Regions from separate parts of the Streptomyces sp. 4F14 genome, predicted to be linked through region 1. Evidence: predicted binding sites of a transcription regulator. Region 1 holds the regulator's gene; each other region holds the start of a gene.
What was found. The regulator HrcA, encoded in region 1, represses chaperone genes, less so after heat shock. The targets are predictions, from matches to a motif close to TTNGCACTCNGNNNNNCNGAGTGCNAA.

Region 1 (10,421 bases):
TCCCGACGGCGAACCCGTCCCCGCCGACGGCGCGCTGCCCGCCGCCGCGCTCGCCGGGGCCGCGGAGCGTCCGCTCGGCTTCTACCTGCACGTTCCCTACTGCGCGACGCGCTGCGGGTACTGCGACTTCAACACGTACACCGCGACCGAGCTACGGGGCACGGGGGGCGTGCTCGCCTCGCGCGACAACTACGCGGACACCCTGACCGACGAGATCCGGCTCGCCCGCAAGGTCCTCGGGGACGACCCGCGCCCGGTCCGGACCGTGTTCGTGGGCGGGGGGACGCCCACCCTGCTGGCCGCCGGGGACCTCGTCCGGATGCTCGGCGCGATCCGCGAGGAGTTCGGGCTCGCGGACGACGCCGAGGTCACCACCGAGGCGAACCCGGAGACCGTGGACCCCGCCTACCTCGCCGCCCTGCGCGAGGGCGGCTTCAACCGGGTCTCCTTCGGGATGCAGAGCGCCCGGCGCCACGTACTGAAGGTGCTGGACCGTACGCACACCCCCGGGCGGCCCGAGGCGTGTGTCCGAGAGGCGCGGGACGCCGGGTTCGAGCACGTCAACCTCGACCTCATCTACGGCACCCCCGGCGAGTCCGACGACGACTGGCGGGCCTCCCTCGACGCCGCGCTCGGCGCCGGTCCCGACCACGTCAGCGCGTACGCCCTCATCGTCGAGGAGGGCACCCAGCTCGCGCGCCGGATCCGCCGGGGCGAGGTCCCGATGACCGACGACGACGTCCACGCGGACCGGTACCTGATCACGGAGTCCGTGCTGTCCGGGGCCGGGTTCGAGTGGTACGAGGTGTCGAACTGGGCCACCTCCGAGGCCGGGCGCTGTCTGCACAACGAGCTGTACTGGCGCGGCGCCGACTGGTGGGGTGCGGGGCCTGGCGCTCACTCTCACGTAGGGGGCGTGCGCTGGTGGAACGTCAAGCACCCGGGGGCGTACGCGGCGGCCCTGAGCGCCGGGAACTCACCGGGCGCCGGCCGGGAGCTGCTCTCCGAGGAGGACCGCCGCGTCGAGCGCATCCTCCTGGAACTGCGCCTGCGCGAGGGGGTCCCGCTGGACCTGCTCCGCGAGGAAGGCACCGCCGCCGCACACCGCGCGCTGGGGGAAGGGCTGCTGGAGCAGGGGCCGTACGACGCGGGGCGGGCCGTGCTGACGCTGCGGGGGCGGCTGCTCGCGGACGCGGTGGTGCGGGACCTGGTGGACTGACCGACCCCGGTCGCCCTGTTCACCCCGCTCACCCCGTTCACTCCGTGACGAAGTCGATCAACTCCTCCACCCTGCCCAGCAGTTCCGGCTCCAGGTCCTTGTACGACGTCACCCGGTCCAGGATCGCCCGCCACACCGCGCCCGTGTTCTCCGACGGCCACCCGAGCGCCCGGCACACCCCGGTTTTCCAGTCCTGCCCGTGCGGGACGCGAGGCCACCCGGCGATGCCGAGGGACGACGGCTTCACCGCCTCCCAGATGTCGATGTACGGGTGTCCGACGACGAGCGCGTGCTCGCTGGTCACCGACCGGGCGATCCGCCACTCCTTCGTCCCCGGCAGCAGGTGGTCGACGAGGATGCCGAGGCGGGCGTCGGGTCCTGGCGCGAACTCGGCGACGATCGCGGGGAGGTCGTCGACGCCCTCCAGGTACTCGACGACGACGCCCTCGATGCGCAGGTCGTCGCCCCAGACCTTCTCGACCAGCTCGGCGTCGTGCCGCCCCTCGACGTAGATACGGCCCGCACGGGCGACGCGCGCGCGGGCGCCGGGCACGGCGACGGAACCGGAAGCCGTACGGGTGGGACGTACCGAAGCGCCGGACGGCTTCACCAGCGTCACCACCTTCCCCTCCAGCAGGAACCCGCGCGGCTCCATGGGGAACACGCGGTGCTTGCCGAAGCGGTCCTCCAGCGTCACCGTCCCCGCCTCGCAGCGGATCACCGCACCGCAGAACCCGCTGCCGGGCTCCTCGACGACGAGGCCGGGGTCGGCCGGGATCTCGGGCGCGGGGCCCTGCTTCTTCCACGGCGGGGTGAGGTCCGGCGAGTACTGGCGCATTCGGATGACGATAGGAGAAGCGTGCGCGGGACTCACCGGCGCGACACGCCGAACCGTTCGCCGAGGGCGTCCCGCTGCCGCCGTACGAACGCCGCGTCGACCACCGCCCCGTGACCGGGCACGTACAGCGCGTCCTCCCCGCCCAGCGCCAGCAGCTCGTCCAGCACCCCGGGCCAGCGCGCCGGCTCGGCGTCCGGCCCCGCCTGCGGCTCCCCGGACTCCTCGACGAGGTCCCCGCAGAACACGACCGGCACGGCACCGGAGACGGTGACGACAAGGTCGTACGGACTGTGGGCGGGACCCAGGGGCACGAGGTCGACGCCCGGGACCGGGGTGCAGGCGCGCGTGACCACGTGCCCGGGGGCGGTCAGCGCGGCGGCGGCTTCCCGGGCGAGCCCCGCGTCGAGGCCGTTGCGTACGGCGTCGTCGGCCAGCTCGGCGGCGTCGTACCCGGCGTAGGCCGCGTACACCTCCGCCTCCGGGAAGGACGCGGCGCCGAGGACGTGGTCGAAGTGGGGGTGGGTCAGCGCGAGATGGGTCACATTGACGGGGAGGAGATCACGCAGGCGCGCGCCCTCGGGGAGGCTGGAGCCGGCGTCGACCAAGAGCGCGGCGTCCGGGGTGATCACCAGCCCCACCGTGCAGTCCCATCCCGGCAGGCGGACGCGGCCGACGCCTTCCGTGAGACGTTCCCAGCCCAGCTCTTCCCAAGTCACCGTCATACAGAGACGCTAGCCGTACCATCCGGCGACGGGGACGACCTTGCCCCCGTGGTACCCGACCGCCGTACACTGGCACTCGTAGGTGACGAGTGCCAAGGGCGGACTTCTGGAGGTGTGCGCGGTGCTGAGTGAACGCAGGCTTCAGGTGCTGCGCGCGATCGTCCAGGACTATGTGGGGACCGAGGAGCCGGTGGGTTCCAAGGCGCTCACCGAACGGCACAACCTCGGGGTGTCCCCGGCGACCGTGCGCAACGACATGGCCGTCCTGGAGGACGAGGGCTTCATCCACCAGCCGCACACGAGTGCGGGGCGCATCCCCACCGACAAGGGCTACCGCCTGTTCGTCGACCGCCTGGCCGGCGTCAAGCCGATGACGGCGCCCGAACGCCGGGCGATCCACCACTTCCTGGACGGCGCGGTCGACCTGGACGACGTGGTGGCGCGCACGGTCCGGCTGCTCGCGCAGCTCACCCGCCAGGTCGCCGTCGTCCAGTACCCCTCCCTCACCCGCTCCACCGTCCGTCACGTCGAGCTGCTGGCGCTCGCGCCCGCGCGGCTGATGCTCGTGCTGATCACGGACACGGGCCGGGTGGAGCAGCGGATGGTGGACTGCCCGGCGCCCTTCGGGGACGCCTCGCTGGCGGATCTGCGCGCGCGGCTCAACAGCCGGGTCGCGGGGCGCCGGTTCAGCGACGTGCCCCCGCTCGTCGAGGACCTCCCGGAGGCTTTCGAGCGCGAGGACCGGGGTACGGTCTCGATGGTGCTCTCCACTCTCCTGGAGACGCTCGTCGAGGAGAACGAGGAGCGGCTGATGATCGGCGGAACCGCCAATCTCACCCGCTTCGGACATGACTTTCCCCTCACCATCCGGCCCGTCCTGGAAGCCCTGGAGGAGCAGGTCGTGCTCCTCAAGTTGCTGGGCGAGGCGGGGGATTCGGGCATGACCGTGCGCATCGGGCACGAGAACGCCTACGAGGGACTCAACTCCACGTCCGTCGTGTCGGTCGGCTACGGTTCGGGCGGCGAGGCAGTCGCCAAGCTCGGCGTGGTCGGACCGACCCGCATGGACTACCCGGGAACGATGGGAGCGGTACGCGCAGTGGCGAGGTACGTCGGACAGATCCTGGCGGAGTCGTAAGTGGCCACGGACTACTACGCCGTACTCGGCGTGCGCCGTGACGCGTCGCAGGATGAGATCAAGAAGGCGTTCCGCCGGCTCGCGCGCGAGCTGCACCCGGACGTCAACCCGGACCCGAAGACCCAGGAGCGGTTCAAGGAGATCAACGCCGCCTACGAGGTGCTGTCGGACCCGCAGAAGAAGCAGGTCTACGACCTCGGCGGCGACCCGCTCTCGCAGAGCGGCGGCGGGGGCGCGGGCGGCTTCGGCGCCGGTGGCTTCGGCAACTTCTCCGACATCATGGACGCGTTCTTCGGTACGGCGTCCCAGCGCGGTCCGCGCTCGCGCACCCGGCGCGGCCAGGACGCGATGATCCGCCTGGAGGTCGACCTCGACGAGGCCGCCTTCGGTACGACCAAGGACATCCAGGTCGACACGGCGATCGTCTGCAACACCTGTAGCGGCGAGGGGGCCGCGCCCGGCACCACCGCGCAGACCTGCGACATGTGCCGTGGCCGTGGCGAGGTCTCGCAGGTCACCCGCTCCTTCCTCGGCCAGGTCATGACCTCCCGGCCCTGTCCGCAGTGCCAGGGCTTCGGGACGGTCGTGCCGACGCCGTGCCCCGAGTGCGCGGGCGACGGCCGGATCCGCTCCCGGCGGACGCTCACGGTCAAGATCCCGGCCGGCGTCGACAACGGCACGCGCATCCAGCTCGCCGGCGAGGGCGAGGTCGGGCCCGGTGGCGGTCCCGCCGGTGACCTCTACGTCGAGATCCACGAACTCCCGCACTCCACGTTCCAGCGCCGGGGCGACGACCTGCACTGCACGGTCACCATCCCGATGACGGCGGCCTCCCTCGGAACGAAGGTCCCGCTGGAGACCCTGGACGGCATGGAGGAGGTCGACATCCGCCCCGGCACCCAGTCCGGCCAGTCGATCCCCCTCCACGGCCGGGGCGTCACGCATCTGCGGGGCGGCGGCCGAGGCGACCTCATCGTCCACGTCGAGGTCCAGACCCCGACCAAGCTCGACCCGGAACAGGAACGACTCCTGCGGGAGCTGGCCAAGCTACGGGGCGAGGAACGGCCGACGGGGCAGTTCCAGCCCGGGCAGCAAGGGCTGTTCTCGCGGCTGAAGGACGCTTTCAACGGCCGCTGACGCGAGCTGGCGCGGCGGCCGGGGGTCCGGGGGTTGGCCCCCGGGCAGGCACAGTCAGCCCGGGCAGCAAGGGTTGTTCTCGCGCCTGAAGGACGCCTTCAACGGGCGTTAGTCCTGTGGCCTGTGCGCCGGCATGTGTTGGCATGTGCCAAACCCGGGGTCGGTTCGAGGTTGTTCGGAGGACGTGACAACATGCGGTCATGTCCTCCGAACTGACCGATCTCTTTCCTCTCCCGATCGTGCAGGCCCCCATGGCGGGCGGCGTCTCCGTGCCGAGGCTGGCTGCGGCCGTGTCCGAGGCCGGCGGTCTCGGCTTCCTCGCCGCCGGGTACAAGACGGCCGACGGCATGTACGAGGAGATCAAGCAGGTCCGTGGCCAGACCTCGCGGCCGTTCGGTGTGAACCTCTTCATGCCCCAGCCGGAGTACGCCGAGACGGACGCGGTGGAGCTCTACGCACATCAGCTCGCCGGCGAGTCCACCTGGTACGAGACGGAGCTCGGCGACCCCGACAGCGGCCGGGACGACGGGTACGAGGCGAAGCTCGCCGTCCTGCTCGACAACCCCGTCCCCGTCGTGTCGTTCCACTTCGGCGCCCCCAGCCCCGAGACGCTGGCGAACTTCCGGCGGGCCGGCACGCTCACCCTCGTCACCGCGACCTCCCCGGAGGAGGCCGTCGCGATCGAGCGCGCGGGCGCGGACGCGGTGATCGTGCAGGGCGTCGAGGCGGGCGGTCACCAGGGGACGCACCGCGACAACCCGGAGAACGACCGTGCGGGCGTCGGCCTCCTCGCTCTGCTCACACAGATCCGCGAGGCGGTGTCGCTGCCCCTGATCGCGGCCGGCGGGATCATGCGGGGGAGCCAGATCGCGGCGGTGATGGCGGCAGGCGCGTCCGCCGCCCAGCTCGGCACGGCGTTCCTCGCGACGCCGGAGTCCGGAGCGGCCGCCGTGCACAAGCAGGCGCTGACCAACCCCCTGTTCGCGCGCACGGAGCTGACGCGCGCCTTCTCGGGCCGCCCGGCACGGGGACTGGTCAACCGCTTCCTGCGCGAGCACGGCCCGTACGCGCCCGCCGCGTACCCCGAGATCCACCACCTCACCTCGCCGCTGCGCAAGGCCGCCGCGAAGGCCGGGGACGCGCAGGGCATGGCCCTGTGGGCGGGCCAGGGCCACCGCATGGCCCGTGACCTGCCCGCCGGGGACCTCGTCGAGGTGCTCGCGGCCGAACTGGACGCCGCGCGCGCCGCGTTGGCCGCGACAGCGCCGCTGCCCGACGACGCGCCGACCGCCGACGGGGGCGTGGCCTGATGACCGCTCCGGTCTTCGTGGTCGAGCGACTCGCGGGCGCGGGGCCGGAGTTCGTGCTCGACGGCCCCGAGGGGCGGCACGCGGTCTCCGTGAAGCGCCTCCAGCCGGGCGAGCCGGTCGTCCTCACGGACGGCGCCGGGCACTGGGCCGAGGGCGAGGTGCTCGCCGCGGAGGGCAAGGACCGGCTCGTGGTCCGGCTCTCCCCGGTGTCCGAGGAGCCGCTCCCGGCGCCCCGCCTCACCGTCGTCCAGGCCCTTCCCAAGGGTGACCGGGGGGAGTTGGCCGTCGAGACGATGACCGAGGTCGGCGTCGACGCGATCGTCCCCTGGTCCGCGTCCCGGTGCATCACCCAGTGGAAGGGCGAGCGCGGCCAGAAGGCGCTGGCCAAGTGGCGTGCCACGGCCCGGGAATCGGGCAAGCAGTCCCGCCGGGTGCGGTTCCCCGAGGTCGCGGAACTGGCGAGTGGCAAGCAGGTCGCCGCGCTTCTCGCGGGGGCCGGCCTCGCGGTCGTCCTGCACGAGGACCGGGAGTACGGGAGCGCGCCGCTCGCTTCGGTGGAGTTGCCCTCCGCCGGCGAGATCGTCCTCGTCGTCGGCCCCGAAGGAGGCGTCTCCCCCGAGGAGTTGGCCCTCTTCGAGGAGGCCGGCGCGATGACGTGCCGCCTGGGCCGCAGCGTCCTGCGTACGTCTACGGCAGGGACGGCGGCAGCGGCGCTGGTGCTGGGGCGGACCGGTCGCTGGTCGTAGCCCGGACCCGGTCGGCCGCCGCGTCGAACAGCTCCCAGCCGTCGACCTCCGAACACGCCCCGAACAGGCCCCTGTTCTCGGCCTCCTCCACGAACGCCCGGACCACGGACGGGAGACGGAGGTTCAGATGACGGTCGGGCGTGCTGACCGTGCCCGTGCCGGTGGTGAAGCCGCCGGAGGGGATACGGCCCGGGCCCCCGGCGAAGACGAGGCGCAGCCGGACGTTGTCGCGGCCCAGGCTGAGGGTGTCCCGGCAGGGCGGGTGGGCATGGCGGACGGACCAGTGGTAGTCCCGGCCCACCGTGATCTTCCGTAAGCGCATGGCCCTCATCCTGCCGGACCCGGTGGCGGGAGGCTCGCGGATATGCGGGCAGGTGATCCGAAAGCGGTGTCTCTGCGGGCGTTCCCCGCTTAGGGTGAGCCGGTGACCCAGCCCGCTGCGTATCTCCGGTTCCCGCATCTGCACGGCGACTTGGTGGCCTTCACCGCCGAGGACGACGTCTGGCTCGCACCGCTCGACGGTGGTCGGGCCTGGCGGGTGAGCGCCGACAACATGCCCGTCACCGCCCCCCGGATATCCCCGGACGGGGCGACGGTCGCCTGGACGTCGACGCGGGACGGGGCCCGGGAGGTCCAGGTCGCGCCGGTCGAGGGCGGTCCGTCGACCCGGCTGACGTACTGGGGGAGCGCGTCCACCCGCGTGTGCGGCTGGACCCCCGAGGGGCACGTCCTCGTCGTGTCGACGTACGACCAGGCGTCCCGCTCCCGGAGCTGGGCCCGTGCCGTCCCGCTCGACGGGGGACCGGCGACGACCCTGCCGTACGGACTCGTCGACGATCTCGCGCTCGGCGGGCCGCATGTCGTGCTGCTGTCCGCGCGGCACGGCCGGGAGGCGGCGCACTGGAAGCGCTACCGGGGCGGCATGGCGGGCAAGTTGTGGATCGACCCCGGTCAGGAGGGCGAATTCGTCCGGCTGCACGCCGAGTTGGACGGGAACCTGGAGTCGCCCGCGTGGGTGGGGGAGAGGATCGCCTTTCTCTCCGACCACGAGGGGACCGGCGCCGTGTACTCCTCGCTCGCCGACGGGTCCGACCTGCGCCGGCACACCCCCCAAGGCGGCTTCTACGCACGGCACCTGACCAGCGACGGCACCCGGCTCGTGTACGCGTCCGGCGGCGCGCTCTGGCTCCTCGACGACCTCGACGGGGCCGAACCCCGGCTCCTGGACGTCCGGTTGGGCGGCCAGCGCATGGACCGCAGACCCCGCCCCCTCGCCCCCGCCGGCTGGCTCGGCGAGGCCGCGCCCGACCACACCGCGCGCGGCAGCGCCGTAGAGGTCCGCGGCGGGCTGCACTGGGTCACCCACCGCGCCGGACCCGCCCGCGCGCTCGCCGCCGAGCCGGGGGTGCGGGCGCGGCTGCCGCGGACCTTCCGTACGCCGGAGGGCGAGGAGTGGGTCGTGTGGGTGACCGACGCGGAGGGGGAGGACGCGCTGGAGTTCGCGCCCTCGACCGGGATCGCGCCGGGTGCCACCCCGCGCCGGCTCGCGGGCGGCGCGCTCGGGCGGGTCCTTGAGCTGGCCATGGCGCCCGACGGCAGCCGGGCCGCCGTCGCCTCGCACGACGGTCGGCTGCTGTTCGTCGAGCGGGAGAGCGGCGAGGTCCGCGAGGTCGTCCACAGCGACGACGGCGACGTCTCCGACCTGGTCTTCTCACCGGACTCCGGCTGGCTCGCCTGGACCCACCCCGGCCCGAGCCCGCTCAGTCAGCTGATGCTGGCCAACACCACCGACCTGTCGGTCACCGAGGCGACGCCGCTGCGCTTCCGCGACTACGCGCCCGCGTTCACCCTCGACGGCAAGCACCTCGCGTTCCTCTCCACCCGCGCCTTCGACCCCGTCTACGACCAGCACGTCTTCGACCTGTCCTTCCTCGCCGGCGCCCGCCCCCACCTCATCACCCTCGCCGCGACCACCCCGTCCCCCTTCGGGCCCCAGCGGCACGGGCGGGCCTTCGAGGCGCCCGACAAGGACGAGACCCCCGACAGCGAGGGCACCCCCGCGACCCGCGTCGACCTCGACGGGCTCGCGGACCGCATCGTGCCCTTCCCGGTCGAGGCCGGCCGCTACTCGTCGCTGCGCGCAGCCAAGGACGGGCTCCTGTGGCTGCGCCACCCCGTCCAGGGCGTCCTCGGCACCTCCAGGGCCACCCCCGAGGACCCCGCCGCCACCACCGACCTGGAGCGGTACGACCTCGCCGGGCGGCGCGTCGAGCACCTCGCCGACGACGCCGACGGCTTCCAGGTCAGCGGCGACGGGAAACGGCTCCTGCTGTGGACCGACGGCAAGCTCAAGGTCGTCCCCAGCGACCGGCGGGCCTCCGGCGACGAGGACAGCGACTCCAACATCACCGTCGACCTCGCGCGGATCCGGCAGACCGTCGACCCCGCCGCCGAGTGGCGGCAGATGTATGACGAGGCGGGCCGCCTGATGCGGGACAACTTCTGGCGGGAGGACCTCGGCGGCGTCGACTGGACCGGCGTCCTCGACCGCTACCGGCCCGTCCTCGAACGCGTCGCCACCCACGACGACCTCGTCGACCTCCTCTGGGAGGTTCAGGGCGAGCTGGGGACCTCCCACGCGTACGTCACGCCCGGCTGGGCGTACGGGCGCGGGCCCCGGCAAGGGCTACTCGGGGCGGACATCTCCCGTGCCGCCGACGGGAGTTGGCGCGTCGACCGGATCCTGCCCTCCGAGACGTCCGACCCCGAGGCGCGCTCTCCCCTCGCGGCGCCGGGAGTCGCCGTACGGGTCGGGGACGCGATCGTCGCCGTCGGGGGGCATCCCGTCGACCCCGTCGCCGGGCCTGGTCCTCTCCTCGTCGGTACGGCCGGGAAAGCCGTCGAGCTGACTGTCTCGCCCGCCGACGGGGGTGACGTCCGGCATGCCGTCGTCGTACCTGTGGGGGATGAGGAGGCTCTCAGGTATCACGCGTGGGTCGCCGACCGGCGGGCGTACGTCCATGCCGCGTCCGGGGGGCGGCTCGGGTACCTCCACGTTCCCGACATGCAGGCGCCCGGGTGGGCCCAGATCCACCGTGACCTGCGGGTCGAGGTGGCCAGGGAAGGGCTCCTCGTCGACGTCCGCGAGAACCGGGGCGGGCATACCTCCCAGCTCGTCGTCGAGAAGCTCGCGCGGCGGGTCGTCGGGTGGGACCTCGCCCGGGGGATGCGGCCCACGACCTACCCCCTCGACGCGCCCCGCGGGCCCGTCGTCGCCATCGCCAACGAGTTCTCCGGGTCCGACGGGGACA
Region 2 (10,421 bases), on a different contig from region 1:
GACGGGGGTCCACTCGGCCGGCTTGTAGTCGTTGATGAAGCCGAGGGCCGCGTACTCGAGGGAGATGTCCTCGCCGGACCTGCCCTTGAGGTAGGCGTTGACCCCCTTGGCGTACGCCTGGAGGTACTTCTTCGTGGAGGCCGACAGGACCTTGTCGTACTCCTCCTTGGCGACGCGGTCCCAGCCCAGGGTGCGCAGGAACTCGTCGTTCTCGACCTGGCCCTTGCCGAACATCTCCGACAGCCGCCCGGAGGTCATGTGGCGGCGCACGTCCATCTCGTAGAACCGGTCCTGCGCCTGGACGTAGCCCTGCGCCATGAACAGGTCGGCGTCGGAGGAGGCGTAGATCTGCGGGACGCCGTAACCGTCGCGCTTCACCTCGACCGGGCCGGACAGCCCGTCCAGCTTGATCTCGCCCGTCGTCTGCGGGAACGAGGCCCGGACGGTACTGACGGACCAGTAACCGCCGTAGGCGATGCCCCCGATCACCGCCAGGACCAGGACGATCACGATCAGGCGGGCTTTGCGCCCCTTTTTCCTGCCGGACTTGCCGGGCTTGTCACCCGTTGTGGCGGTGGTATTCGGGGGCATCGCTGTCCTTGCTGTCCTAACGCGAGCGGCAGGTCGGGCTGTGACTTTGAATGAACGCTGGAGCAACCATAGGCGCAGGGCCAGACGCCACTTGACTCGGAGTCGGCAACGCGGGCGCGCGAGCGGTGGATCACACCTAGGCGAGCGTCAAGAAATCGTCAAGAGTTAGGTAAGGTAACGAAGTAGTTGACTGTACGGCGCCGGCGCTTCCTGTCCGATGTGTTCGTACGACCCCCGGAACGCGCCCCTTCGCCAGAAAAGGAATCCGCCGCTGACCGTCCACCACCTCAACCAGCTCCTGCTCGTCTGCTCGCTCGTCCTGCTCGTCGCCGTCGCGGCCGTCCGGATCTCCTCGCGCAGCGGGCTCCCCAGCCTGCTCGTGTACCTGGGCATCGGCGTCCTCATGGGCCAGGACGGCATCGGCGACATCCACTTCAGCAACGCCGAGATGACCCAGGTCATCGGGTACGCGGCCCTGGTCGTGATCCTCGCCGAAGGCGGTCTGGGCACGAAGTGGAAGGAGATCGGGCCGGCGCTGCCCTCGGCGTCCGCGCTGGCGCTCGGCGGGGTCGCGGTGAGCGTCGGCGTGACCGCGACGGCCGCCCACTACCTGGTGGGCCTGGAGTGGCGGCAGGCGCTGATCATCGGCGCGGTGGTGTCGTCGACGGACGCGGCGGCGGTCTTCTCCGTCCTGCGCCGCATCCCCCTGCCCGCGCGCGTGACAGGCACCCTGGAGGCCGAGTCGGGGTTCAACGACGCCCCGGTCGTCATCCTGGTGGTCGCGTTCTCGACGGCGGGCCCGGTCGAGCACTGGTACGTGCTGCTCGGCGAGATAGCCCTGGAGCTGGCCATCGGCGCGGCGATCGGCCTGGCGGTCGGCTTCGCGGGCGCGTGGGGCCTTCGGCACGTGGCGCTGCCCGCCTCCGGCCTCTACCCGATCGCCGTCATGGCCATCGCCACCGCCGCGTACGCGGGCGGCGCGCTCGCGCACGGCAGCGGCTTCCTCGGCGTCTACCTCGCCTCGATGGTCCTCGGCAACGCGAAACTGCCGCACTGGCCCGCCACGCGCGGGTTCGCCGAAGGGCTCGGCTGGATCGCCCAGATCGGCATGTTCGTGCTGCTCGGCCTGCTGGTCACACCGCACGAGCTGGGCGACGACGTCATGCCCGCGCTGATCATCGGACTGGTCCTGACGATGGTCGCGCGCCCGCTGAGCGTCCTGCTGTGCCTGATCCCGTTCCGGGTGCCCTGGCAGGAACAGACGCTGATGTCCTGGGCGGGGCTGCGCGGCGCGGTGCCCATCATCCTGGCGACGATCCCCATGGTGAACGGTGTCGACGGCAACCAGCGGATCTTCAACATCGTCTTCGTGCTGGTCGTCGTCTACACGCTCGTGCAGGGACCGACACTCCCCTGGCTCGCCCGGACCCTGCGCCTGGGAGGCGGCAACGAGGCGACCGACCTGGGGATCGAATCGGCGCCCCTGGAGCGGCTGCGCGGTCATCTTCTGTCCGTCGCGATCCCCGAGGGGTCGCGGATGCACGGCGTCGAGGTCGGCGAACTGCGCCTGCCCGCGGGCGCGGCGGTCACCCTCGTCGTCCGCGACGACGCCTCCTTCGTGCCGTCCCCGACGACCGTCCTGCGGTACGGCGACGAGCTCCTCGTGGTCGCCACCGACCCCGTCCGGGACGCCGCGGAGAAGCGCCTGCGCGCGGTCGGGCACGGCGGCAAGCTCGCCGGATGGCTGGGAACGGACAAGAATCCCAAGCGCCGGTGACGTGTTAACGACAGGTTTCGCCGTGCTCACTTTCACAGTCTGCGCGGGGTCGCGCGCCTGTACGATGAACGCGCACCTAGATCGAACCAACTCTGTCTGAAGCAGAGCTGGCGCGACCGTATGGCGGCCGGAACGCCCTCCCCGGAGGACGTCGGTATCTACCGCAGCGCGCAAGAGGACAGCTCTCGGCGTCCCCCACAGGGCGCGCTACCAGGCGGCAGAAAGGCACGGGCCGTGGCGTCCACGGTCACCGAGAAGTCAGCCGAAGGCCGTCCCGGATACGGGCAACTCCTGCGCACGCGCGGGGCATGGACCTTCCTGCTGCCGGGCTTCGCGGCGCGGCAGCCGTTCGCGATGCTGACCATTTCCATCGTGCTGCTGGTCCAGCACACCACCGGCTCGTACGGCGCGGCAGGCGCCGCGGCGGCCGTCACCGGCGTCTCCCTGGCCGTGTTCTCGCCCCTCAGCGGCCGTCTCGCCGACCGGTACGGCCAGCGGGCGGTCCTGCTGCCCGGCATCGTCGTGCACGCGCTGTCGGGGCTCACGCTGACGGTCCTGGCGCTCGCCGACGCGCCCCTGTGGGCGGTGTTCGCCGCGGCCGTCCCCACGGGCGCCTCGGTGCCGCAGGTCGGCCCCATGGTGCGCGCCCGCTGGGGCGTGACCCTGAAGGACTCGCCCCTGCTGCCCACGGCGGCGGCCTTCGAGTCCGTCACCGACGAGCTGACGTTCGTCGTGGGCCCGCTGCTGGCGACCGCCCTGTGCACCGCCGTCCACCCGGCGGCCGGGCTCGTCACGGAGGCCGCGCTGACCCTGGTCGGCGGACTGCTGTTCGCCGCGCAGAAGAGCACCCAGCCGCAGGTCACCGCTAGCGGGCACGCGCGCGTGGAGCACGCCTCCGCGCTGCGGATCCCCGGCGTGCGCGTGCTGATCGTCGCGTTCCTCGGCATCGGCTCCGTCTTCGGCGGCATGCAGGTGTCGCTGGCCGCGTTCAGCGAGTCGATCGGCGAACCGGGGCTCAACGGCGTCCTGTACGGCACGTTCGCCGCCGGCAACATGCTGTCGGGCGTCGTCTGCGGGGCGATCGCCTGGAAGGCCGCCCCGAAGCGCCGGCTGCTCGTCGCGTACGGCGCGCTCGCGCTGGTCGCCTCCGGGCTGTGGGCCGCGCACTCGGTGCTGCTGCTCGCCGGGCTCGGACTGCTGGTCGGCATGTGTATCGCGCCCGCGCTGATCACCGGCTACACCCTGGTCGAGGAACTGGTCCCGGCGGGCGCGCGCACGGAGGCGTTCACCTGGATGACGGGCGCCGTCGCCCTGGGGCAGGCGGCGGCCGTCACGGTCGCCGGACAGCTGGAGGACCGCTTCTGGGGCGGCTCCGGGTTCCTGGTGCCCATGGGCGGCACGGCGCTGGCCCTGGCGATCCTGCTGGCGCTGCGTTTGCGACTCGTGCCGCCGCGCGTGACCAAAGTGGTCACGCGCGGCGCGGCCAATCGCGAGCCTGTCACGATCGGTGAAATGTGACGATGTCCCAGGGAATACGTCACTGTGACTCCGCCGCTACGCGGCTTCCCCGTGAGGCGTAAGCGCCCCAGTGGCGGTCAAGCCCTGACCGCTGCCCGGAGGCAGGTGACGTACGTTACTCCAACTAGCTGGCAGCGCGGGTTAATATGGACGCTTGTTAGCACTCATCGAGTGAGAGTGCCAGGAGGAAGACAGTGCCGACCTACCAGTACCAGTGCACCGAGTGCGGCGAGGGCCTTGAGGCGGTGCAGAAGTTCACCGACGACGCCCTGACCGAGTGCCCCAGCTGCGGTGGCCGCCTGAAGAAGGTGTTCTCCGCGGTCGGCATCGTCTTCAAGGGTTCCGGCTTCTACCGCAACGACAGCCGCGGCTCCTCGTCGAGCAGCTCGCCGGCGTCGGCCAAGACGTCGTCCAGCACGGACTCGAAGCCGTCGTCAGACTCCAAGCCGTCGTCGAGCGCGAAGCCCGCGTCCGACTCCAAGCCGTCCGCCGGTTCCACCGCCGCCTGACGCACCTCGCTTCCGAAGACCCCGCCTGTCCCACGACGGCGGGGTCTTCGGCGTCTGCGGCTACTGTTCCGGGCATGACGAACGCAGAGATCGGCGTGATCGGCGGCTCAGGCTTCTACTCGTTCCTCGACGACGTGACGGAGATACGGGTCGACACCCCGTACGGGGCACCCAGCGACTCCCTCTTCCTCGGCGAGGTCGCCGGACGGCGGGTCGCGTTCCTGCCCCGGCACGGGCGCGGGCACCACCTGCCGCCGCACCGCATCAACTACCGGGCCAACCTCTGGGCGCTGCGCTCGGTCGGGGTGCGGCAGGTGCTCGGGCCGTGCGCGGTGGGCGGGCTGCGGCCCGCGTACGGGCCCGGGACGCTGCTGGTCCCCGACCAGCTGGTGGACCGTACGAAGTCCCGGGCGGGGACGTACTTCGACGGGCTGCCGCTGCCCGACGGGAGCGTGCCGAACGTCGTGCACGTCTCGCTGGCCGACCCGTACTGTCCGACCGGGCGGGCGGCCGCTCTGAAGGCGGCCCGGGGGCGGGACTGGGAGGCGGTGGACGGCGGGACGCTGGTCGTGATCGAGGGGCCGCGGTTCTCGACGCGGGCCGAGTCGCTCTGGCACCAGGCCCAGGGCTGGTCGGTCGTGGGGATGACCGGGCATCCGGAGGCGGCGCTCGCTCGTGAACTGGAGCTCTGCTACACGTCGTTGACGCTCGTCACGGATCTCGACGCGGGGGCGGAGACGGGCGAGGGGGTGTCCCACGAGGAGGTGCTTGAGGTCTTCTCGGCGAATGTGGGGCGGCTTCGGGACGTGCTGTTCGACGTGGTGGCGGGGCTGCCGGCGTCGGACGGGCGGGCGTGTCTGTGTGTGAACGCGCTGGGCGGGCTGGAGCCTGGGTTCGCGCTGCCTTAGCGGCGGGGGCCCGAAAAGGCTGAGGCCGGGGCGGCTCGCGAGGGTCCCTCGAAGGGTTCCCTCAGGCGGTTCTCCCCAGGCCGTCGCCCCGTCCGGGTGACGGGGTTTTCCACAGGCCCGGAGTTGTCCACAGGGCGCGGCGGAGGGTTGCGGAAGCGGTCATCGTGGGTCTCGCAGGCCGGATGCACGGTCTGTGCGGCCCGCCGGGGATGCCGGGGGCCGTCCCCCTTCGTCGCCGGTGGTGATCTCCATGGCCGTTGCGCCTCCTTCCTCCTCGTACGACGTCTGCCCGCCCGGGGCGGACACTCCGGCCACCTGTGAGGTGCCGCAGTTCTCGCCCGTGCGGGTGCGGGGTGCGCGGTATCTGCTGGGGCGGCTCGCGCGGCAGCGCAGAAGGGCGCTGGCGCTGGGGCTCGCGGTCACCGCGGCGGCGCTCGTGGCGGCGGGGTCGTCCCAGGACCCCGGGCGGGACAGCACCGCCGAGCGGGCTCGCGGGCGCCCCGGGGCCGCGTCCTCCCCTGCCGCCGCGCCGCCCGGCAAGCCGGTCGTCGTCGAGACCGTGTCGGCGCCGGTGCGGATCGCCGACGCGGAGACCGTACGGCTGCTGCGGCCGGGCGACCGGGTCGACGTGGTCGCCTCCGGGGAGACCGGGGCGGGCGGGGTCCGGGTGGTGGCGCGCGGGGCGCTGGTGTCGAAGGTGCCCGAGCCGCTCGGGGCGAGCGCGGACGGCGGGGCCCTGGTCGTCCTCGCGGTGCCTCGCGGGGCGGCCGAGCGGCTGGCCGGCGCGGGGGTCTCCGAACGGCTGGCGGTGACCCTGTGGTGAGGCCCTTCCTCCGATATGTGTACGGTCCGCCGTCGTCAAGTCCCTCGATCGAGCTACCGAATTGGACATGTACGCCGCGCTCTGGCGTAGGTTGCGGAGCTGTCCGTTCCGCAGTCGGAGCAAGTGAGGAGTGTCGCCGAGGTGAGCGAGAAGAAGGGGGCCGGTGTCTGGGACGGCTTCAAAGCCTTCCTGACGCGTGGCAACGTCGTCGATCTGGCAGTCGCGGTGGTCATCGGCGCCGCCTTCACGAACATCGTCAACTCGGTGGTGAAGGGCGTCATCAACCCGCTGGTGGGTGCGATCGGCACGAAGAACCTGGACAGCTACAGCTCGTGTCTGAAGGACCCGTGCAAGCTGGCGGCCGACGGTTCGCTGGAGAGCGGTGTCCTCATCCAGTGGGGGTCGGTGCTCGGGGCGACGCTGAGCTTCGTGATCACGGCCGCGGTCGTGTACTTCCTGATGGTGCTGCCGATGTCGAAGTACCTCGCGCGGCAGGTGGCGCGGCAGAAGGCGAAGGAGGGCACCCAGGAGGTCATCGAGGTGTCCGAGCTGGAGGTCCTCAAGGAGATCCGGGACGCTCTGGTCGCCCAGCGCGGTTCGGGGCACGACGGGTCGTAGACGCGCTCTCCTCGGCCCTGCGGGTGGCGTCCGGCCTCGCCCGCGGGGCCGTTCGGCTTTCCCGGGGGCTTCAGATGTGGTGGGGCGGCTTCTCGTCGAGGAAGCGCCTGAGGTCGGCCGCCGCGTCGCCGCTCGCCGGAGCGGACTCGCCCCAGCCGCGGTCCGTGTCGTCCGAGGACGGGCGGTCCAGGGGGTCGTCGAAGACCAGCGCGGCCTTCGGGTCACGGGGTGCGGCGGCGGAGGGGGTGCTCATCCCTCCAGGGTACGGGTCCCGGAGCGGGCCGGGCCGAGTCCGTGGTGCGGGGGAAAGCGGGGTCTGCTGTGCTGGTGGGCATGACGACCGGTTCGGTTCCCCCCGACGCTTCCGCCGGGCCCTCCGACGCCCACGCCTCGCCTCGTCCGGGGCGGCCCGTACGGCCACTCACCGCGCGCAGACGCGACGAGGCGCACCGGGTGGCGTCGCCGCTGGAGTTGTTCTTCGACCTGTGTTTCGTGGTGGCGGTCGCGCAGGCGGGCGTCGGACTGGTGCACGCCGTGGCGGAGGGGCACGCGGGGCAGGGGGTCCTGCACTACGCGATGGTGTTCTTCTCCGTGTGGTGGGCGTGGATGAACTTCACGTGGTTCGCCTCGGCGTACGACAACGACGACGTGCCGTACCGGGTCGTGACGCTGGTGCAGATCGCGGGGGTGCTGGTGCTGGCGGCGGGGGTGTCGCGGGCGTTCGACGAGCGGGACTTCCTCCTCGTGTGGCTCGGGTACCTGATCATGCGGCTGGCGATGGCGACGCAGTGGCTGAGAGCGGCGTGGTCGACGGCCGGCGCGGAGCGGACTGTGGCTCTCAGGTACGCCGCCGGGGTGCTGGCGTGTCAGGTGGGGTGGCTGGGGCTGCTGGTGTTCCCCGAGGGCGCGCGGGCGTGGGTGTTCCTGGTGATGGTGGTCGTCGAGCTGGCGGTGCCGGTGTTCGCGGAGCGGGACCTGCGGACCGCGTGGCATCCGCATCACATCGCCGAGCGGTACGGGCTGTTCACGATCATCGTGCTGGGCGAGTCGATCGCGGCGGCGACGGTCGCGGTGAAGTCGGCGGTCGACGAGCACGACGCGCTCGGCGAGCTGCTGCCGATCGCCGGGGGCGGGCTGCTGATCGTGTTCGCCGCGTGGTGGATCTACTTCGTGGTGCCGGTCCACGGGCATCTGCGCTCCAACCGGCAGGCGTTCCTGTGGGGTTACGGCCACTACCTCGTCTTCGGGTCGGCCGCCGCGATCGGGGCGGGGATCGAGGTGGCGGTGGAGCAGGCGGTCGGGAAGGCGCACGTCTCGGCGACGGCGGCAGCGGCGGCCGTGACGGTGCCGGTGGCGCTGTACCTGGTGACCGTGTGGGCGTTGCACTCCCGGCACTTCAAGGTGGGGCTCGCGCAGCAGGCGGTGCTGCCGGGGGCGGCGGCGCTGGTGCTGTGCTGCACCTTCCTGGGGCGGTGGGGTGTCCTCGCGGCCGGGCTGGTGGCGGCGCTCACGGTGGCGACGGGGACGACGCTGACCGCGCGGACGGCTGCGCGGGAGGAGGCCCGGGAGAAGGCCCCGGAGGGGGCTGTGGGGTGAGGGGGCGGTGGCGTGCGCGGGGCTGATGGGCGATCGTGGGGCGAAAGGAGGCTCGCTGTATGGCAGTTGACGCTGTGACCGATGTCGCCGGGATCCGGGTCGGGCACGCCACCCGGGTCGGGGGCGGGTGGCTGACCGGGACGACGGTCGTGCTCGCGCCGGAGGGTGGTGCGGTGGGGGCCGTGGACGTGCGCGGGGGCGGGCCGGGGACGAAGGAGACGGACGCGCTCGATCCGCGGAACGTGGTGCGGCGGGTGGAGGCCGTCGTGCTGACGGGCGGGAGCGCGTACGGGCTCGACGCCGCGTCCGGGGTGATGGCGTGGCTGGAGGAGCGGGGGCGCGGGGTGCGGGTGGGGCCCGAGCCGGGGCATGTGGTGCCGGTGGTGCCGGCCGCGTGCGTGTTCGACCTGGGGCGGGGCGGTGACTTCCGGGCCCGGCCGGACGCGGGGACCGGACGGGCCGCGGTGGAGGCGGCCGCCGCGAGCGAGGCGGGGGCGCCGGTCGCCGAGGGGTGTGTCGGGGCGGGCACGGGGGCGGCCGCCGGGGTGCTGAAGGGCGGGGTCGGGACCGCCTCGGTGCGGCTCGGGTCGGGGGGCACCGTGGGGGCGCTGGTCGTGGTCAACTCGGCGGGTTCCGTGGTGGATCCGGAGACCGGGGTGCTGTACGGGGAGCTGGGGCGGGGGCGGGTCGAGTGGCCGCCTGATCAGGTGCACGAGGCAGCGCGGCGGCGGATGGCCGAGGCCGCGGCGGCCTTCGCTCCCCCGCCGCTCAACACGACGCTGGCCGTCGTCGCCACGGACGTCGCGCTGTCCAAGGCGCAGGCCCAGAAGCTGGCGGGGGTCGCGCACGACGGGATCGCACGGGCCGTGCGGCCGGTGCACCTGCTGAACGACGGGGACACGGTGTTCGCGTTGTCCACGGGGGCGCTCGCGCTGGACGAGGCGGACCCGCTGGCGCTGAACGAGGTGCTGGCGGCGGGGGCGGACACCGTGACGCGGGCGATCGTACGGGCCGTGCGGGCGGCGGAACCGGTGGCGGGGGCGGGCGGCGCGTGGCCGTCGTACCGGGAGTTGTACGGATGAGAGGGCCGGTGGGGGCGGGAAGTTGGGACGATGTGTGGGGGTGGGGTGGGGAGTCGGTGGTGGGGGCGGGTTTTGATGGTTTGTCTGGGTGGATGGGAACTTCTCGGGATGGGGACGCGTTTTAGCGGGCATACGTTTCGCCGTTCCCGGACATGATGTCCGGCCGAGGGGCTACCGTATGCACCCACAAGGTGACATGCAGCAACGCCGGGAGAAACCTTGAGCGTTCCGTACGAGATGGCGGCGTACGAACCATTTGAGTCGCCGGAGTCTCCGGAGGAGCACCTCGCGCGGCTCCTCGGGCGGGCCCTGAACTCCTTCGAGCTGGCCGACGACGTGCTGAGGCAGCTCGACTGCGCGCTGGCGCACGACAGTTCGCTGCACTCCGCGCACCACAGCGCGGGCCTGCACCGGGAGACGTACCGGCACACCTGGCTGCTCGCGGACGGCACGGCGCTCACCCTGTGGGAGCTGGTGCACAACATCACGGCGGGCGGCGAGTCGCAGCACGAGGTGTACGCGGACCCGGAGGAGCTGCGGGAGGCGACGGCGCGGCTGCCGTTACCCCTGGACTCCCCGGAGTTCGAGCTGCCGGTGTTCGTGGAGCTGGCACCGATGCCGATGCCCCGGCACATGTACGTGCGCGGCGATTCCGCGGACCACGTACGGCGGTTGCTGCGGCGGGCGGAGAACGCCGACCGGCCGGGGCGCGAGCTGACGGACCTGGTCGCGCAGGCGGCGGCGTACGAGATCACGCAGTCGTTCGGGCGGCCCTGCCGTGCCGGGCGCGCGGGGATCGGCTTCTCGCTCTACGAGCACGCGTTCCTGCTCGTCGACGGCGAGGAGGTGTCCCTGTGGGAGGTGGAGCACACGGCGACGCCGGACGGACGGCACATGTGCGAGGTGTACACGACGGAGGACGAGGCGCGGGCGGCGATGGAGCGGCGGGCGGCGCAACTGTCGTAGAGATGCCGGGGGTTCGGCTGCCCCGACGCTGCT
Region 3 (10,421 bases), on a different contig from region 1:
CGTCGTCGTACCGGAGATGTACACCGTGGGGGGCGAGGCATGACCTTTGAGGAGCGGTTGCTCGAACAGCTCAAGCAGGAGGCCGAGTTGCGGGGGGCGGCTCAAGTCCCCGCACCTCGGAGGGTGTTCACCCCGAGGCGCGTGCTCGTCGCCGGGGTCGTCTGTGCCGCCGTGTCCGTGGGGTGGGTCCTGTGGCCGGGCGCGTCCAGCCAGTCCGCCGCGTACGCCGTCGAGAAGAACGACGACGGCAGCGTCACGCTGTCCGTGAAGGAGTGGGGCCAGGAGGTCGCGCTGAACCTCAAGTCCGTGCCCGAGCAGATCAGCGGGAGCGGGGGGATGGCCGTAGACGTCGCCGGCAGTACGTGCGCCGCCGACCCCGGGGAGCCGATGCCGGACTGGGTGGAGAACACGGCCGGGCCGGACAAGGCCGTACGCAAGCACACGGCGTGGAAGGTGACGCTGCGGGCCGGGGCCGCGAAGCCGTACGTCGTCCACGTACGACTCACGGATGACGGCAGGCTCGTGCCCTGCACTCCCGACAAGAAACCCTGAACCAACGCCCGAGGGCGGTACCCCCCGTACCTGGGGAGTACCGCCCTCAGTAGTACTGCCGATCCGTCCCTCGCGGGAGATGGATCAGAAGTCCATGTCACCGCCCGGCATACCGCCACCGGCAGGCGCGGCGGCCTTCTCCGGCTTGTCGGCGATGACGGCCTCGGTGGTGAGGAAGAGCGCGGCGATGGAGGCCGCGTTCTGCAGCGCGGAGCGCGTGACCTTGGCCGGGTCGATGATGCCCTCGGCGACCAGGTCGACGTACTCACCGGTCGCGGCGTTGAGGCCGTGACCCGGGGTGAGGTTGCGGACCTTCTCCACCACGACGCCGCCTTCGAGGCCGGCGTTGACGGCGATCTGCTTCAGCGGGGCCTCAAGGGCGAGCTTGACGGCGGCAGCGCCGGTCGCCTCGTCACCCTCCAGCTCCAGCTTCTCGAAGACCTGGGAAGCCTGGAGCAGGGCCACGCCACCACCGGCGACGATGCCCTCCTCGACGGCGGCCTTCGCGTTGCGGACGGCGTCCTCGATGCGGTGCTTGCGCTCCTTGAGCTCGACCTCGGTCGCGGCACCGGCCTTGATGACGGCCACGCCGCCCGCGAGCTTCGCCAGGCGCTCCTGGAGCTTCTCGCGGTCGTAGTCCGAGTCGGAGTTCTCGATCTCGGCGCGGATCTGGTTGACCCGGCCGGCGACCTGGTCCGAGGAACCGGCGCCGTCGACGATCGTCGTCTCGTCCTTGGTGATGACGACCTTGCGGGCGCGGCCCAGGAGGTCCAGCGTCGTGTTCTCCAGCTTGAGGCCGACCTCCTCGGAGATCACCTCGCCGCCGGTGAGGATCGCGATGTCGTTCAGCATCGCCTTGCGGCGGTCGCCGAAGCCGGGGGCCTTGACGGCGACGGACTTGAACGTGCCGCGGATCTTGTTGACGACCAGGGTCGACAGGGCCTCGCCCTCGACGTCCTCGGCGATGATCAGCAGCGGCTTGCCCGACTGCATGACCTTCTCCAGGAGCGGGAGCAGGTCCTTGACGGAGCCGATCTTGGAGTTCGCGATCAGGATGTACGGGTCGTCGAGGGACGCCTCCATACGCTCCATGTCGGTCGCGAAGTACGCCGAGATGTAGCCCTTGTCGAAGCGCATGCCCTCGGTGAGCTCAAGCTCCAGGCCGAAGGTCTGCGACTCCTCGACCGTGATGACGCCTTCCTTGCCGACCTTGTCCATCGCCTCGGCGATGAGCTCGCCGATCTGGGTGTCGGCGGCGGAGATGGAGGCCGTGGAGGCGATCTGCTCCTTGGTCTCGACGTCCTTCGCCTGCTCCAGGAGGGCGCCGGAGACGGCCTCGACGGCCTTCTCGATGCCGCGCTTCAGAGCCATCGGGTTGGCGCCGGCGGCGACGTTGCGGAGGCCCTCGCGGACCAGTGCCTGGGCCAGGACCGTCGCGGTCGTCGTGCCGTCACCGGCTACGTCGTCCGTCTTCTTCGCGACTTCCTTGACCAGCTCGGCGCCGATCTTCTCGTACGGGTCCTCCAGCTCGATCTCCTTGGCGATGGACACACCATCGTTGGTGATCGTGGGGGCGCCCCACTTCTTCTCAAGGACGACGTTGCGGCCCTTGGGGCCGAGGGTGACCTTGACGGCGTCGGCGAGCTGGTTCATACCGCGCTCAAGGCCGCGCCGCGCCTCCTCGTCGAACGCGATGATCTTGGCCATGTGAAGTGGTCCCTCCAGGACTGGGGGTGAGTACCGCAGTGGACCGCGCCCGCGCCCGCGACGGACGGTCCCGCGGCTCGGTGGTCCCTTGCCCCACCCTCGCCGTGAACCTCACCGACTCGGTCCTTCGTTGTCACTCTCACGGGGAGAGTGCTAACGCCAATGATTAGCACTCGACCCCTGAGAGTGCAAGGCCGTACGGGTGGGGTGCGGGGGTTTGCGGGGGCTGCGGGGTGGGGACGGCGGGGGTCACGGGGGTGGCGGGGGCGGGGGGCGGGGGGACGACAAGAGACCCGCACCCTGGACAGGTGCGGGTCTCTTGTTGAATGTTCAGGCGGTGACGCGAACCATGTCGGCCTGCGGGCCTTTCTGACCCTGCGAGATCTCGAACTCGACTCGCTGGCCCTCTTCGAGGGTGCGGTAGCCGTCCATCTGAATGGCGCTGTAGTGGACGAAGACGTCCGCACCACCGTCGACCGCGATGAAGCCGTACCCCTTCTCCGCGTTGAACCACTTGACGGTGCCCTGAGCCATGCCTAACTCCCCTATTACTGGCCCTTGCGCGGATCCACACTTCGTGGATCCGGGTCAGACCTCACCCCCCTGCCGTATTGGGGGCGTGCGCCGGAACGCGTCGACCGCGGCTGAATGTATCTGTCCAACTGCCGTCTGCAACAGGTCAATCGGACGAGAATTCTGGACGCCCACGATCCGGAATGTGGTGAGAATTCACCAGAGTTCGGGGCAAGTCGGGCCCGACATATGCCACAAATGCCACGCAAGAGACGCGCACTTTGGCTACTTCTTGTCGGGTGTAAGGCAGAAATCAAGGGCTTCCGACTTGCGGGGCAAGAGCCAAACGGAAGCGGGTTCCCCAACCTTACCTCGTTCAACCACACAGAATTGCCCCCTCCGCTTCTGCACGGAGGGGGCAATTCTGTGAACAATGGGTAATGTCTGTTACCTACGGTTACTACCGGCTGGTAATGACATTAGGTCAACCGGAGAAATCAGCCTCCGGCGACCGCCGGGATGATGGAGACGCCGGCGCCGTCGGGAGTCGCCGTCTCCAGCCCCTGTTCGAAACGGACGTCGTCGTCATTGACGTACACATTGACGAACCGCCGCAGCTTGCCCTGATCGTCCAGGATGCGCGCGGAGATGCCCGTGTGGTTCTTCTCCAGGTCCGCGATGACCTCCCCGAGGGTCCCGCCCTCGGCGGCCACCTCGGCCTGCCCACCGGTGTACGTACGCAGGATGGTCGGGATACGAACGGTCACGCTCATGCGAGGCCAGCCTCTCGGAAGGAGTCCAGGGTCGGGCGGATGGTGGCGGTGAGGCCGGTGCCGGCGACCGCGTCGAGCGTCTTGAGGCCGTCACCCGTGTTGAGGACGACCGTCGTGAGGGACGGGTCCAGCAGCCCGTTCTCGATCAACTTCCGGGTGACCCCCACGGTCACACCCCCGGCGGTCTCCGCGAAGATCCCCTCCGTCCGCGCCAGCACCTTGATCGCGTCGACGATCTGCTCGTCGGTGACGTCCTCGACGGCGCCGCCGGTCCGCCGCGCGATGTCCAGCACGTACGGCCCGTCCGCAGGGTTCCCGATGGCCAGCGACTTCGCGATCGTGTCCGGCTTCTGCGGCCGTACGACGTCGTGCCCCGCCTTGTACGCGACGGACACCGGGCTGCACCCCTCCGCCTGCGCCCCGAAGATCTTGTACGGCTTGTCCGCGACGAGCCCCAGCTTGATCAGCTCCTGGAGCCCCTTGTCGATCTTCGTGAGCTGCGACCCGGAGGCGATCGGTACGACGAGCTGGTCCGGGAGTTCCCAGCCGAGCTGCTCGCAGATCTCGTACGCCAGCGTCTTGGAGCCCTCGGCGTAGTACGGCCGCAGGTTGACGTTGACGAAGCCCCAGCCCTCGCCCGCGGAGTCGCCGATCAGCTCGGAGCAGAAGCGGTTGACGTCGTCGTAGTTGCCCTCGATGCCGACCAGCTCACCGCCGTAGACCGCGGCCATGACGATCTTGCCCTGCTCCAGGTCGTGCGGGATGAAGACGCAGGAACGCAGGCCCGCGCGAGCCGCTGCCGCGCCGACGGCACCGGCGAGGTTGCCCGTCGAGGAGCAGCTGAGGGTGGTGAAACCGAAGGCGCGCGCCGCTTCGAGCGCCTGCGCCACGACACGGTCCTTGAAGGAGTGGGTCGGGTTGCCGGAGTCGTCCTTGACGAACAACTTGCCCTGCTCGACGCCGAGTTCGGCGGCGAGACGGTCGGCCTGGACGAGCTTGGTCCAACCCGGGTTGATGTTCGGCTTGTCGGCCACGTCCGCCGGTACGGGGAGCAGGGGGGCGTAGCGCCAGATGTTGGCGGGGCCCGCGGCGATGCGCCGCTTGAGTTCTTCGGGGTCGTACGAAGAGAAGTCGTACGCGATCTCCAGCGGCCCGAAACACTCCTCGCACGCGAAGAACGGGCCGAGGGGGACGCGGTGACCACACTCGCGACAGCTCAGCGCCGCGGCGGGACCGAGGTCGACAGTGGTCGTGGCGATGGTCTGCACAGCCATGGAGGCGAGGCCCTTTCTCCTCATCTTCCTCACGACGCATCTCGCCGTGAGACGGATTTGGCACCTTCCCTAGCCGGGAGCCTCGCTGCGTGATCACGCACGAGACCGGCTGGAGGGTTGCCGGGGCTTCATCGGGCCGTATCCCTCTGCCCCTCTGGATGAGCGGTATGAAGTTATGAGTGGAGCTGTCCGCGGGCGGCCCCCGACATGCGATGGTCACCAGCGTTGTTCAAGACTGTAACCGAAGGCCACGACAGTTGAGATAGTCGTCCGAGGCGCGAGATGGATCACACTGGGCAGTGTGACCGTGACAGTGAGGAGCCGCTGACTGTGCTGGAAGAAGTCGAGCGCTGGCTGGCCACCCGCTCCTGGTCGGTGACCGATCGCCCCCTGCACCGGATCATGGCCGCGAAGCGGGCCTCCGGGCGGACCGTCTCCGTGGTCCTGCCCGCGCTGAACGAGGAGGCGACGGTCGGTGACATCGTCGCGGTCATCCGCCACGACCTGATGCTCCAGGTCCCGCTCGTCGACGAGCTCGTGGTCGTCGACTCCGGCTCCACCGACCGTACGGCGCAGGTGGCGGCGTCCGCGGGGGCGCGGGTCGTCCACCGCGACGCGATCCTCCCGCGCATTCCCGCACTGCCCGGCAAGGGTGAGGTCCTGTGGCGGTCCCTCCTCGCCACCACCGGCGACATCGTCTGCTTCATCGACGCCGACCTGCGTGACTTCTCCTCCGACTTCGTCTCCGGCATCGTCGGCCCGCTGCTGACCGATCCGGACGTGGACCTCGTCAAGGGCATGTACGACCGCCCGCTCGCGGGGGCCTCGGGTCAGGGCGGCCGGGTGACCGAGCTGATGGCCCGCCCCCTGCTGAACATGCACTGGCCCCAACTCGCGGGCTTCGTGCAGCCGTTGGGGGGCGAGTACGCCGCCCGGCGCAGCCTCCTGGAGCAACTGCCGTTCCCGGTCGGGTACGGGGTCGAGCTGGGCATGCTGGTCGACGCCCTGCATCTGGTGGGCCTCGACGCGCTGGCCCAGGTCGACATCGGGGTCCGCAAGCACCGGCACCAGGACGGGCAGGCGCTGGGGCGGATGTCGGCGGCGATCTACCGCACCGCCCAACTGCGGCTCGCCCGGGGGCACTTGATCCGGCCCTCCTTGACCCAGTTCGAGCGGGGGGAGGACGGGTTCGAGGCGCGGACGTACTCGGTGGACACGGAGGAGAGGCCGCCGATGGTGGAGGTGGCGGAGTACGCGCGGCGGGAGGTGGCGTGAGGGGGCGTGCGTGAGGGGGCCTGCGGGGCTGGTCCTGGGGGGGCTGGTCCTGTGGGGGTAACCGGGTAGTACCTGGGTAGGGCATACCCCGGTGTCCCATGCCACGTATACGTTCCGAACGTTTGAGCAGCGCGGCGCCTGGCTAGGTTCAGGCGTATGACGTTCGGTGCTTCGCGTGTGCTCGTCGCCTCCAACCGGGGCCCCGTCTCCTACTCCGTCGGCGACGACGGCACGCTCCACGCCAAGCGCGGTGGCGGCGGTGTCGTCTCCGGGCTCTCCGCGATCGACCCGGACTCCGGCGCGCTGTGGGTGTGCAGCGCCCTGTCCGACGGCGACCGCGAAGCCGTACGGCGGGGTGTGGGCGAGCCCGGGACGCGGATGCTCGACATCCCGGCCGACGTGCACGCCGACGCGTACAACGGGGTCGCCAACTCCGTGCTCTGGTTCGTGCACCACATGCTGTACCAGACGCCGCTGGAGCCCGTGTTCGACGCGGAGTTCCGGCGGCAGTGGGCGTCGTACGAGGCGTACAACCTCGCGTTCGCCGAGGCGCTCGCGGAGGGGGCCGCCGAGGGGGCGGCCGTACTCGTGCAGGACTACCACCTGTGCCTCGTGCCCGGGATGCTGCGCGCGCTGCGGCCCGACCTGCGGATCGGGCACTTCTCGCACACGCCGTGGGCCCCGCCGGACTACTTCGCGCTGCTGCCCGACGACATCCGTACGCAACTCCTGACCAGCATGCTCGCCGCCGACCGGCTCGGGTTCCTCACCCGGCGGTGGGCCGACGCGTTCGCCGCGTGCTGTCCCGACGGGACCGGGTCGACCGGGATCGGGGTGCATCCCCTCGGCGCCGACGCGGACTTCCTGCGCGAGCGCGCGGACCAGGCCGACGTACGGGACCGGGTCGTCTCCCTGCGCGAGGAGATCGGGGAGGGGCGGCTCGCCGTCGTCCGCGTCGACCGGACCGAGCTGTCCAAGAACATCGTGCGGGGGCTACTGGCTTACCGGCACCTGCTGGATACCCGCCCCGAATGGCGTAACCGCGTGGTCCACGTGGCTTTCGCGTACCCCTCCCGGCAGGACCTCAAGGTGTACCGGGACTACATGGACGAGGTCCAGCGGGTCGCCGCCGAGATCAACTCCGTCTACGGGACGGCGACTTGGACCCCCGTACTGCTCCATCTCAAGGATGACTTCGCCCGGTCCCTCGCGGCGTACCGGCTCGCCGACGTCGCCCTCGTCAACCCCGTCCGGGACGGCATGAACCTCGTCGCCAAGGAGGTGCCCGTCGTCTCCGACGAGGGGTGCGCCCTGGTCCTCTCGCGGGAGGCGGGGGCGTACTGGGAGCTGCGCGACGACGCGATCACCGTCAATCCGTACGACATCCTGGAGACCTCCGCAGCTCTCCACGAGGCGCTCTCCATGCCGCGTGAGGAGCGGGCGGAGCGGACGAAGCGGCTCGCGGCGGCGGCCACCGCGCTGCCGCCGACGCAGTGGTTCCTGGATCAGCTGACGTCGTTGACCAGCTGACCCAGAAGTTCTACGACTCCGGGGGGACCGGCCACGACCAGGTCGGCCCTGTCCCTGAGGGCGGTCACCTCCTCGCTGCCGCTACAGACGAGGACGCCGGGGGTGCCGGCCTCGCGGAGAGCGTCCACGGCGTCGAAAGCGGGCAGGTCGCCCAGGTCGTCCCCGGCGTACAGCACCGCCGTCACGCCGGTCTCCTCGACGAGGCTGTGGAGTGCCGCCCCCTTGTCCATCCCGGCCGGCCTGATCTCCAGCACGAGCCGGCCCGGTTCGACGATCAGGCCGTGCCGGGCGGCGAGTTCGGCGATCGGCTGCCGCAGGGCTTCCCACAGGCCCTGCGGGTCCTTCGCACGCCGGGTGTGCACGGCGACGGCCCGGCCCTTCTCCTCCACCCACACGTCCATTGCCCCCAGAATGCCGGGGAGTTCGGCGCGTACGGCGTCCAGGGCGGGGGGCGGGGGCGGGGCGGTGACCGTCTTCGTGGCCTGGTCCCAGCGCTCGGCGCCGTAGTGGCCGAGGACCGTCATCCCCTCGACACCCTCGAACTGCCCGTAGCGGACGGCCACTTCGGCGGGGCGGCCGGTGATGACGGCGATACGCGCACCCCTCTCCGCGAGGGCGGCGAGGGCTTCTGTGGCGCCGGGGTAGGGGCGGGACTTCTCCGGGTCCTCGACGATGGGGGCGAGGGTGCCGTCGAAGTCGAAGGCGAGGAGGGTGCGGGAGGGGTGGGTGCGGAGGGTGGCGAGGGCTTGGCGGGCCAGGGGGGTGAGGTGGGTACCCATGGGGTCGACAGTAGAGGGTCGGGTGCGGGTTGGTGGGGGCCGGTCGCGCCCTGCGGCGGAGCCGCTATCAGATACAGCCCCGCGCCCCTAAAAGACTTCGGGTGCAGATCCGTGGGGCTAATGCGCCGGGTGACTGGTTGCTTTTAAGGGGCGCGGGGAACTGCGCGATCAGCCACATCCCACCCGCAGCCCGTAGTCCTCCCGTACCCCCCACCCCCTACCGCTCCTCCCGCCGCCCCTCCCGAACCCTCCGCAGGCGGTTCACCGTCACCGGATCCGCGGCCAAGGCCCTGGGGTCGTCCAGCAGTGCGTTGAGGAGTTGGTAGTAGTGGACGGGGGACATGCCCAGGTCCTCGCGGATCGCGCGTTCCTTTATGCCGGGGCTGGGGAACGTGCGGCGCTCCAGCGCCAGGACGTCACGTTCCCGCCGGCCCAGCTCGGTATCTGGCATACCCCGACAGTAGTACCCGGTTACGACAAGCCGCTCTCCGCGGCCAGCGCCTCGGTCTCCAGCCCGCGCAGCACGTCGTCGGGACGTACCCCGGGCGCCACCGCCGTACCGATCCCCTTCTTGATGGACGCCGCGACGGTGGCCCAGGAGGTACGACCCACGGGGTACAGCTCAGAGAGGGGCAGCTGCTCCAGGAAGGGTTCGAGGTCGCGGTCCTCGGGCGCCGTGCTCATCACCTCGGACGCGGAGGAGGTCACCGGCAGCAGGTCGTACTCACGGGAGAACGCGAGCACGTTGTCCTCGTCGTACACGAAGTCGAGGAACTTGCCGATCTCGGCCCGGTGCCCGTGCTGTTTGAACGCGGTCATCCAGTCGGCGACACCCATCGTGAGCGGCCGCACCCCGGCCTTCCCGGGCATGGGGACCATGCCGTACTGGACCCCCTTGTCCCGGGCCGTCTTCATCAGCGAGGGATGCCCGATGAGCATGCCCACATCACCGGCGGCGAAGGAGGAGAACGCGGTGGCACGATTCAGCTTGGCGGGCGCGACGGGCCCCGTGAGGCCCTTGTCGACGAGTTTGTCCTTGAGCCAGGTGAACGTCCGGACGTTCTCGGTGGAGTCGAGGCTGTAGGTCCCGGCGGTGGAGGTGTACCCCCCGCCCCCGCTGAGCATCCACTGCATGGCCTCGGCCTGCGCCTCCTCGGGCCCGAGGGGCAGGGCGTACGGGTAGTCCACCCCCGCGTCCTTCAACTTGGCGGCGGCACCGGCGAGTTCGTCCCAGGTCGTGGGCGGCGCGGTGATGCCGGCCTTGGCGAAGAGGCCCTTGTTGTAGAAGAGGAGCCGGGTGGAGGCCGCGAAGGGCATCCCGTACTGCTGCCCGTGCACCTTGCCCGCGCTGCCGAGCTGGGAGACGAAGTCGGCCTGGGTGGGGATGGAGAGCAGGTCGCCGGCCTTGTAGAGGAGTTCACGGGCGGCGTAGTCGGCGTACGACCCGATCTGCGCCATGTCGGGCGCGTTCCCGGCGTCGACCATGGACTTGACCTTGCTGTCGACGTCGTTCCAGGAGTACACGCTGACCTGGACGTCGACGTCGGGGTTCTTCTCCTCGTACGCCTTGGTGAGCTTGGCCCAGTACTTGGTGGAGCTGTTGGCCGCGCTGTCCCCATAGTCCGCGGCGACGAGTCTCAGGGTCACCTTTCCGGAGTCACTCCCGAGTACCCCGCACCCCCCGATACTCACGGTCATCCCCAACGCGACCACGCCCCCGACCCAACCCCGCTGCACCACTGTTGTCTGCTCCATACACGTTGTCCGATAGTCGGATCAAGGTCTACACCACCCCAGTGGACTAGACCTCTCCCGGGTCCTCGGCCACACTGTTCTCCGTGAGACATGTCATCGCCCTCGACGTGGGCGGCACCGCGATGAAGGGTGCCCTGGTCGGCGCGGACGGCGCGCTGCTGCACCGCGACCGCAGGCCCACGGCCCGCGAGCGGGGCGCCGAGGCGGTGATCGGCGGCATCCTCGACTTCGCGGCGGACCTCCGGTCGTACGGGGTACGCCAC

Region 2: a site for HrcA is predicted at 4,044-4,070, ahead of ACLZOT_RS38690 (FmdB family zinc ribbon protein). Genes of this name have one in related genera too.
Region 3: a site for HrcA is predicted at 2,390-2,416, ahead of groL (chaperonin GroEL). Genes of this name have one in related genera too.

Annotation. Positions count from the first base shown of each region.
Region 1 covers NZ_JBLRVY010000026.1:96,705-107,125, forward strand. Annotated here, with positions in the region: gene hemW (radical SAM family heme chaperone HemW) at 1-1,219, shown strand, start outside; gene ACLZOT_RS35860 (DUF3097 domain-containing protein) at 1,257-2,057, opposite strand; gene ACLZOT_RS35865 (MBL fold metallo-hydrolase) at 2,090-2,779, opposite strand; gene hrcA (heat-inducible transcriptional repressor HrcA) at 2,901-3,917, shown strand; gene dnaJ (molecular chaperone DnaJ) at 3,918-5,054, shown strand; gene ACLZOT_RS35880 (nitronate monooxygenase) at 5,255-6,364, shown strand; gene ACLZOT_RS35885 (16S rRNA (uracil(1498)-N(3))-methyltransferase) at 6,364-7,110, shown strand; gene ACLZOT_RS35890 (hypothetical protein) at 7,052-7,432, opposite strand; gene ACLZOT_RS35895 (S41 family peptidase) at 7,535-10,421, shown strand, end outside.
Region 2 covers NZ_JBLRVY010000030.1:20,773-31,193, reverse strand. Annotated here, with positions in the region: gene ACLZOT_RS38705 (penicillin acylase family protein) at 1-591, opposite strand, end outside; gene ACLZOT_RS38700 (potassium/proton antiporter) at 809-2,368, shown strand; gene ACLZOT_RS38695 (MFS transporter) at 2,603-3,886, shown strand; gene ACLZOT_RS38690 (FmdB family zinc ribbon protein) at 4,081-4,395, shown strand; gene ACLZOT_RS38685 (S-methyl-5'-thioadenosine phosphorylase) at 4,470-5,303, shown strand; gene ACLZOT_RS38680 (hypothetical protein) at 5,554-6,126, shown strand; gene mscL (large conductance mechanosensitive channel protein MscL) at 6,268-6,744, shown strand; gene ACLZOT_RS38670 (hypothetical protein) at 6,815-6,997, opposite strand; gene ACLZOT_RS38665 (low temperature requirement protein A) at 7,078-8,340, shown strand; gene ACLZOT_RS38660 (P1 family peptidase) at 8,400-9,422, shown strand; gene ACLZOT_RS38655 (DUF6227 family protein) at 9,642-10,388, shown strand; gene ACLZOT_RS38650 (hypothetical protein) at 10,421-10,421, opposite strand, start outside.
Region 3 covers NZ_JBLRVY010000015.1:17,397-27,817, reverse strand. Annotated here, with positions in the region: gene ACLZOT_RS25450 (RNA polymerase sigma factor) at 1-43, shown strand, start outside; gene ACLZOT_RS25445 (hypothetical protein) at 40-552, shown strand; gene groL (chaperonin GroEL) at 637-2,259, opposite strand; gene ACLZOT_RS25435 (cold-shock protein) at 2,590-2,793, opposite strand; gene ACLZOT_RS25430 (MoaD/ThiS family protein) at 3,270-3,545, opposite strand; gene thrC (threonine synthase) at 3,542-4,819, opposite strand; SAM riboswitch class I at 4,837-4,984, opposite strand; gene ACLZOT_RS25420 (glucosyl-3-phosphoglycerate synthase) at 5,150-6,094, shown strand; gene ACLZOT_RS25415 (alpha,alpha-trehalose-phosphate synthase (UDP-forming)) at 6,251-7,624, shown strand; gene otsB (trehalose-phosphatase) at 7,600-8,403, opposite strand; gene ACLZOT_RS25405 (DUF3263 domain-containing protein) at 8,621-8,854, opposite strand; gene ACLZOT_RS25400 (ABC transporter substrate-binding protein) at 8,875-10,101, opposite strand; gene ACLZOT_RS25395 (ROK family protein) at 10,242-10,421, shown strand, end outside.